DNA from 3 places in the Frigoribacterium sp. Leaf172 genome. Region 3 is predicted to be linked to each of the others. Evidence: predicted binding sites of a transcription regulator. Region 3 holds the regulator's gene; each other region holds the start of a gene.
The links. Region 3 encodes HrcA, which represses chaperone genes, less so after heat shock. Its sites were predicted from a motif close to TTNGCACTCGNNNNNNNCGAGTGCNAA; they were not measured.
Positions count from the first base shown of each region.

Region 1: the regulator HrcA is predicted to act here: its motif matches at 1,087-1,113, upstream of groES (co-chaperone GroES).
Region 2: the regulator HrcA is predicted to act here: its motif matches at 1,240-1,266, upstream of groL (chaperonin GroEL).

Region 1 covers NZ_LMPB01000001.1:630,165-632,430, forward strand. The annotation lists gene ASF89_RS03145 (class I SAM-dependent methyltransferase) at 1-1,001, opposite strand, end outside; gene groES (co-chaperone GroES) at 1,199-1,495, shown strand; gene rarD (EamA family transporter RarD) at 1,784-2,266, shown strand, end outside.
Region 2 covers NZ_LMPB01000001.1:804,047-806,312, reverse strand. The annotation lists gene groL (chaperonin GroEL) at 1-1,198, opposite strand, end outside; gene ASF89_RS03905 (cold-shock protein) at 1,407-1,610, opposite strand; gene ASF89_RS03900 (LytR C-terminal domain-containing protein) at 1,817-2,266, opposite strand, start outside.
Region 3 covers NZ_LMPB01000002.1:535,571-537,836, forward strand. The annotation lists gene dnaJ (molecular chaperone DnaJ) at 1-546, opposite strand, end outside; gene hrcA (heat-inducible transcriptional repressor HrcA) at 620-1,642, opposite strand; gene ASF89_RS08780 (DUF4870 domain-containing protein) at 1,788-2,264, shown strand.

The DNA.
Region 1 (2,266 bases), on a different contig from region 3:
TCGAGGGGGAACGTCTCGAGCACCCGGAACTGCTGCGCGAACGGGGTCTCGACCCGGTGGTCGGTGCTCAGCCAGGCGATGTCGCGGCTGATCATGCGTGCATCGATCGACCGTGCGAGGTCCCCGATCAGCCGGGCGCGGATGACGGCGCCGTCGGGTTCGTGGATCCACTCGCCGATGTCGTCGACGTCGACGTCGTCCGAGTCGGCGGGCGCGGTCAGCTCCGCCGCCCCGGAGGCGCTGATCACGAGCGCCGATCGGCCCACTCCGGTCCGTGCGAGCGGCCCGAACCAGACGCCCGCCTCGACCACGTCGCGATCGACCGAGATCCACTGGCACTCGGCGTCGGTCGGGAGGAGGTCGCGGTCGATGCCGGGGCCGAGCTTGACCCCGGTGGGCAGCCGCTCGGCGAAGCCGAACGCGACGTCGAGCGACGGCGACCAGTCGGCGGGGTCGGCGATCCGCTTCGTCGCGCTGTGCCCGCCGGTCCGCCGAGCCGGATCGAGGTAGACCCCGTCGACGTCGCTCAGATCGGTCGTCTCGGCGTCCCCCTGGCGCACCCTCGACGCCGGCCACGGCGAGAGGTTGTACGACGCGACGGCGGCGGTGACCTCGTCGCGGTCGACGGCGAGCACGTCGAGCTCGAGCGCGGCGAAGGCGAGGGCGTCGCCGCCGATGCCGCAGCCGAGGTCGGCGACGCTGCGGAGCCCGGCGGAACGGAAGCGGTCGGCGTGACGGGCGGCGACTCCGAGCCGCGTGGCCTGCTCGAGGCCCGCCTCGGTGAAGAGCATGCGGCTGGCGAACTCGCCGAACTTGCCCTCGGCCCGGGCTCGGAGGCGCGCTTGCGTCAGCACGGCGGACACCCGCTCGGGCGGGTGGCCCTTCTTGCGCAGGGCGGCGACCGACGAGACGACGTCGTCGGAGGCCTTCCACGCGGGCAGAGAGTCGAGCAGCCGGAGCCCCTCGGGAGAGAGGACTTCGAGCAGCTCCGAGGCATCCATGTCGTCCAGTCTCGTGCATCCGCGAGGGGGCGACTCCCGCCGCTCGGGCGGATCCGCGCTGCCCCGGGGCAGCGGTCCGGTTCGACTGGCACTCGGATTGACCGAGTGCCAGTGACGCCCTAGAGTTGTTTCTGGCACTCGCACGTGGCAAGTGCCAACCCACGTTTTTCGAAGTTCCGAGAAAGTAGAGGTCAACCGTGTCGGTCTCCATCAAGCCGCTCGAAGATCGCATCGTCATCCAGCAGGTCGAAGCCGAGCAGACCACGGCCTCCGGCCTGGTGATCCCCGACACCGCGAAGGAGAAGCCCCAGGAGGGCGAGGTCGTCGCGGTCGGACCGGGTCGCATCGACGACAACGGCAACCGTGTGCCCCTCGACGTCGCCGTCGGCGACAAGGTCATCTACAGCAAGTACGGCGGAACCGAGGTCAAGTACGGCGGAGAGGACTTCCTCGTCCTCTCGGCTCGCGACGTCCTCGCCGTCGTCGTCCGCTAGTCGGTCGACAGAGCATCATCACGAGAACCCCCGCTTCGGCGGGGGTTCTCGTCGTCTCACCCCCAGGAGGCGCGGCTCGGCCCCTCCGCGCACCGCGCCTCCCGAGAACGGCAGACGAGCACTCCACCGTGGCAGAGGTGGACGTGTCGGGGTGTCGGCCGGTCCGCTTACAGTCGTGACGTGACCAGCAGTCGTTCCCGCACCTCCTCCGCCTCCTCCGTTCCGTCAGCCGAACCGGCGCCCGGCGGCGACCCGACTCCCACGGGCCGTCCGGCAGCCGACCCGGCCGTGCGCTCGGGGCTGGCGTTCGCCGTCGGCGCCTACGGGCTCTGGGGCGTCCTGCCGGTGTTCTTCCTGCTGATGTCGCCGTCGGGGCCCTTCGAGATCGTGGCCTGGCGCATCGTCTTCTCGCTCGTCTTCTGCCTGGTGCTGCTGGCCGTGACCCGGGGCCTGCCGTCGTTCATCCGGTTGCTGCGACAGCCTCGTCTCGTCGCGACGATGGGTCTGGCCGGCGTCTTCATCGTCGTCAACTGGACGGTCTTCATCACCGCGGCGCTCGCCGGCCACGTCGTCGAGGCCGCCCTCGGGTACTTCATCAACCCGATCGTCACGGTCCTGCTGGCCGTCGTGGTCCTGCGCGAGCGACTCCGCCCCGCTCAGTGGGCCGCCGTCGCGTTGAGCGGCGTCGCCGTGCTCGTCATCGCGGTGGGCACCGGCGACATCCCGTGGGTGTCGCTCGTGCTCGCGTTCTCGTTCGGTCTGTACGGGCTC
Region 2 (2,266 bases), on a different contig from region 3:
TGCGGACGGCGTCCTCGATGCGGTGCTTGCGCTCCTTCAGCTCGACCTCGGTCGCGGCACCGGCCTTGATGACGGCCACGCCGCCGGCCAGCTTCGCGAGGCGCTCCTGGAGCTTCTCACGGTCGTAGTCGCTGTCGGTCGCCTCGATCTCGCTGCGGATCTGACGGACGCGGCCCGCGATCTGCTCGGGGTCGCCGGCGCCCTCGACGATGGTCGTCTCGTCCTTGGTGATGACGACCTTGCGGGCACGACCGAGCAGGTCGAGCGTCGCGTTCTCGAGCTTGAGGCCGACCTCTTCGGCGATGACCTGACCGCCGGTGAGGATCGCGATGTCCTGCAGCTGCGCCTTGCGACGGTCGCCGAAGCCGGGGGCCTTGACGGCGACCGACTTGAAGATGCCGCGGATCTTGTTGACGACGAGGGTCGCGAGGGCTTCGCCGTCGACGTCCTCGGCGATGATGAGCAGCTGCTTGCCGCTCTGGATCACCTTGTCGACGATGGGGAGGAGATCCTTGATGTTCGAGATCTTCGAGTTGACGATGAGCACGTAGGCGTCTTCGAAGACGGCCTCCTGGCGCTCGGGGTCGGTGACGAAGTACTGCGACAGGTAGCCCTTGTCGAAGCGCATGCCCTCGGTGAGCTCGAGCTCGGTGCCGAAGGTGTTGCTCTCCTCGACGGTGACGACGCCCTCCTTGCCGACCTTGTCGATCGCCTCGGCGATGAGCGCGCCGATGGTGGGGTCGGCGGCGGAGATCGAGGCCGTGGCAGCGATCTGCTCCTTGGTCTCGATGTCCTTCGCGTCGGCGAGCAGCTGGGCCGAGACGGCCGCAGCGGCCTTCTCGATGCCGCGCTTCAGCGAGATGGGGTCGGCGCCGGCGGCGACGTTGCGGAGTCCTTCGCGGACCAGGGCCTGCGCGAGGACGGTGGCGGTGGTCGTTCCGTCGCCGGCGACGTCGTCGGTCTTCTTCGCGACCTCCTTGACGAGCTCCGCGCCGATCTTCTCGAAGGGGTCGTCGAGCTCGATCTCCTTGGCGATGGACACGCCGTCGTTCGTGATGGTGGGGGCGCCCCACTTCTTCTCGAGGACGACGTTGCGACCACGCGGGCCGAGGGTGACCTTAACCGCGTCGGCCAGGATGTTCAGGCCACGCTCGAGGCCACGACGGGCCTCTTCGTCAAAAGCAATGATCTTAGCCATGTGTGTTTTTCGTCCCTCCCGGACGTCATGAAGCAGAAGCATTGGCACTCACGTGTCGCGAGTGCCAGCAACGATTCTGGCACTCGCCAGGTGAGAGTGCAAGTGACGGGGAGGGCCGACGGCGGCACCGGGGACACGACGACGCCGCCGCGGTTTCCCGGGGCGGCGTCGTGATGGGCGAGGGTCGTCGGCGACCCCGCTCGGAGGCTCAGGCGAGTCGGACGGACTCCGCCTGGGGGCCCTTGCTGCCGGTGCCGACGTCGAAGACGACCGCCTGGCCCTCCTCGAGCACCTTGTAGCCGCTCATGTCGATGGCGGAGTAGTGCACGAAGACGTCCTGTCCGCCTCCCTCGACCGTGATGAAGCCGAAGCCCTTCTCGGCGTTGAACCACTTGACGGTTCCGTTGGCCATTTCTCGTTCCCCTTTGTTGCTGTGATGGTGCGGCGCATGAGTCGGCCGGTTCTCGCATGCTAATGCTGAGACGGACTCGAATAGAAGACCGGGGAGCCCCCGCCGAGCGGGAATCACCCGACTTTAAACACGGCCGTAACATGCGGCGAGCCGGGGAGGCGCGGTGCGGGACGAGCGCGCACCGCGCCTCCTCGGCTCGTCGGCCCTCAGGGGGTGAAGTCGGTGCCGAGCACGACGGTCACCGACGCGTTCGGGAAGGCCGAGCTCGCGGCCGTCGCCGAGATGCCGAGCGTCTGGGCGAGGCCGAGGGCCACGCCCTCGTCGGCCGGGTCGGCGTAGTAGACGGTCGAGGTCGAGGCCGACGTGTCGCCGGCGTTGCCCTGCGTCGCCACGGTGTAGCCGGCGGCCGTCAGATCGGCGCTGGCCGCGGTCGCGAGACCCGCGGTCGCCGTGCCGTTGAGCACGGCGATGGTGACCGACGGGTCGACGTCGGCGGCGGCGGTGCCGGCGGGGGCCGTCGGGCTGGGCGACGGCTCGTCCGTGGCGCCGGCCGTCGGCTCCGCCTCGGAGGTCGCCGCGGGCGACGGGTTCGTGAACTGGAAGCTGTCGTTCAGCACCCCGAGGGCGATCACGCCGCCGCCGACCAGCAGACCGGT
Region 3 (2,266 bases):
GGTGCCGCACGGGCTCGAGGTCATGACGTTGCCGAGCAGCGAGCGGACCGTCCGCTGGATCTGGCCCGAGCCGTTGCAGATGTCGCAGGTCTGCGGCGAGGTGCCGGGGGCGCAGCAGGATCCGTTGCAGGTCTCGCAGAGGACGGCCGTGTCGACCTCGATGTCGCGCTTCGTGCCGAAGACGATGTCGTCGAGCTCGACCTCGAGGCGCAGGAGGGCGTCCTGCCCGCGCTCGCGTCGCGATCGGGGCCCCTGACGCTGCCCGCCTCCCCCGCCGCCGAAGAACGCGTCGAAGATGTCACCGAAGCCGGCTCCCCCGCCACCGCCGCCGCCGAAGCCGGCCTGCGGTCCGAGGTCGTAGCGCTCGCGCTGCTGCGGGTCGCTGAGGACGTCGTACGCGTGCGTGACGTCCTTGAAGCGCTCGGAGGCGTCGGCGCTGGGGTTCACATCGGGGTGGAGCTCGCGGGCGAGTCGGCGGTAGGCCTTCTTGATCTCGTCCGGCGACGCCGTCCGGTCGACTCCGAGCACGTCGTAATGATCTGCCACTTGTTTGGTCTACCTCTTGATGTCGGTGCTGAAGATGGGAGGGGGAAGGGGAGCCGAGGAGGCGCGGAGCGTGTCAGCGCTCGTCGAGCGTCGACGAGAGATAACGCGCCACCGCGCGGACCGCCGCCATGTTCGACGAGTAGTCCATGCGCAGCGGCCCGAGCACGCCGATCCGGGCGATCTCGCTGCCGGAGGACGTGTAGCCGCTGGCGAGCACGGACGTCTGCGCGAGTCCGAAGGACGCGTTCTCGCGGCCGATGCTCGCCACCACGTCGACCGCGTCGAGCTGCATCTCGCCGAAGAGCCGCAACAGCGCGACCTGCTCTTCGATGGCCTCGAGCACAGGATAGAGGCTGCCGCTGAAATCGTCCTCGGTGCGGACGAGGTTCGCCGCGCCGGCCATGACGAGTCGGTCCTGACGGCCGGCGGCCAGCTGCTCGACGAGACTCGCGACGACGCGTCGGACCATCGCGGCCAGATCGGGGCGGAACCGCTCGGGGAGGTCGCTGAGCGATCGCGCGGCGTCGCTGAGCGCGGCACCGCCGACCGCGGCGTTGACCGAGGCGCGCAGCTCGGACAGGAAGGCCTCGTCGACCGGCGTCGGGAGATCGATGATCCGCTGCTCGACCTGGCCGCTGTCGGTGATGAGGACGGTCATGACCTTCGACTCGCCGAGGCTGACCAGCTCGATGTGGCGGACCCGGGCGCGGGAGAACGACGGGTACTGGACGAGGGCGACCTGATTCGTCAGCTGCGAGAGCAGTCTGACCGTGCGCCCGAGGACCTCGTCGAGATCGGTCGAGTCGCCGAGGAAGGTCTCGATGGCCTGCCGCTGCGCGGCCGTGAGCGGTCGGAGGTCGGCCAGCTCGTTGACGAAGAGGCGGTACCCCTTGTCGGTGGGCACGCGACCCGACGAGGTGTGCGGAGCCGTGATCAGCTCCTCCTCTTCGAGGAGGGCCATGTCGTTGCGGATCGTGGCGGCCGAGACGCCGAACTGGTGGCGCTCGACGATCGACTTCGAGCCGACGGGTTCCCTCGACGCGACGTAGTCGTGCACGATGACACGGAGGACTTCGAGTCCGCGCTCCGAGACCACGCCGCACCTCTCTCTCCGCTCGGGCCGTGACCGATCCGGTCGGGCCCCCGGCCTGCCTGGCACTCGCCGAACCAGACTGCCAATCCTACGTCACCTCCGCCCGCGGTCCTACTCCCGGACACCGCGCTGCCCTAGGGTGATGGCCATGACCGACATGCCTCCTTCGCAACCGAACGACCCCGGCGCGGGCCAGCAGCCGTACGGCCAGCAGCCTCACCACGGACAGCAGCCCTCCGGCCAGCCGCAGTACGGACAGCCGCCCTACGGTCAGCAGGGCCAGCCCTCGGTCCCTCCGATGCGTCCGGAGGACGAGAAGCTCTGGGCGACGCTGATCCACCTCGGCGGCATCCTGTTCTGGATCGTCCCCGCGCTGGTGGGCTACCTCGTCCTGAAGGACCGCGGCCCGTTCATCCGCGAGCACACCCGTGTCGCCCTGAACTTCCAGATCACCATGGCCATCGTGCTCGTCGCCTCGGGCCTGCTCAGCGTCATCATCATCGGGGCCATCACCGGCTTCGCCGCCGGCGTCGTCATCGTGATCTTCTCGATCATCGCCGCCGTCGCCGCCAACCGCGGCCAGTACTACAAGTACCCGCTGACCTTCGAGTTCATCAAGAACTGACG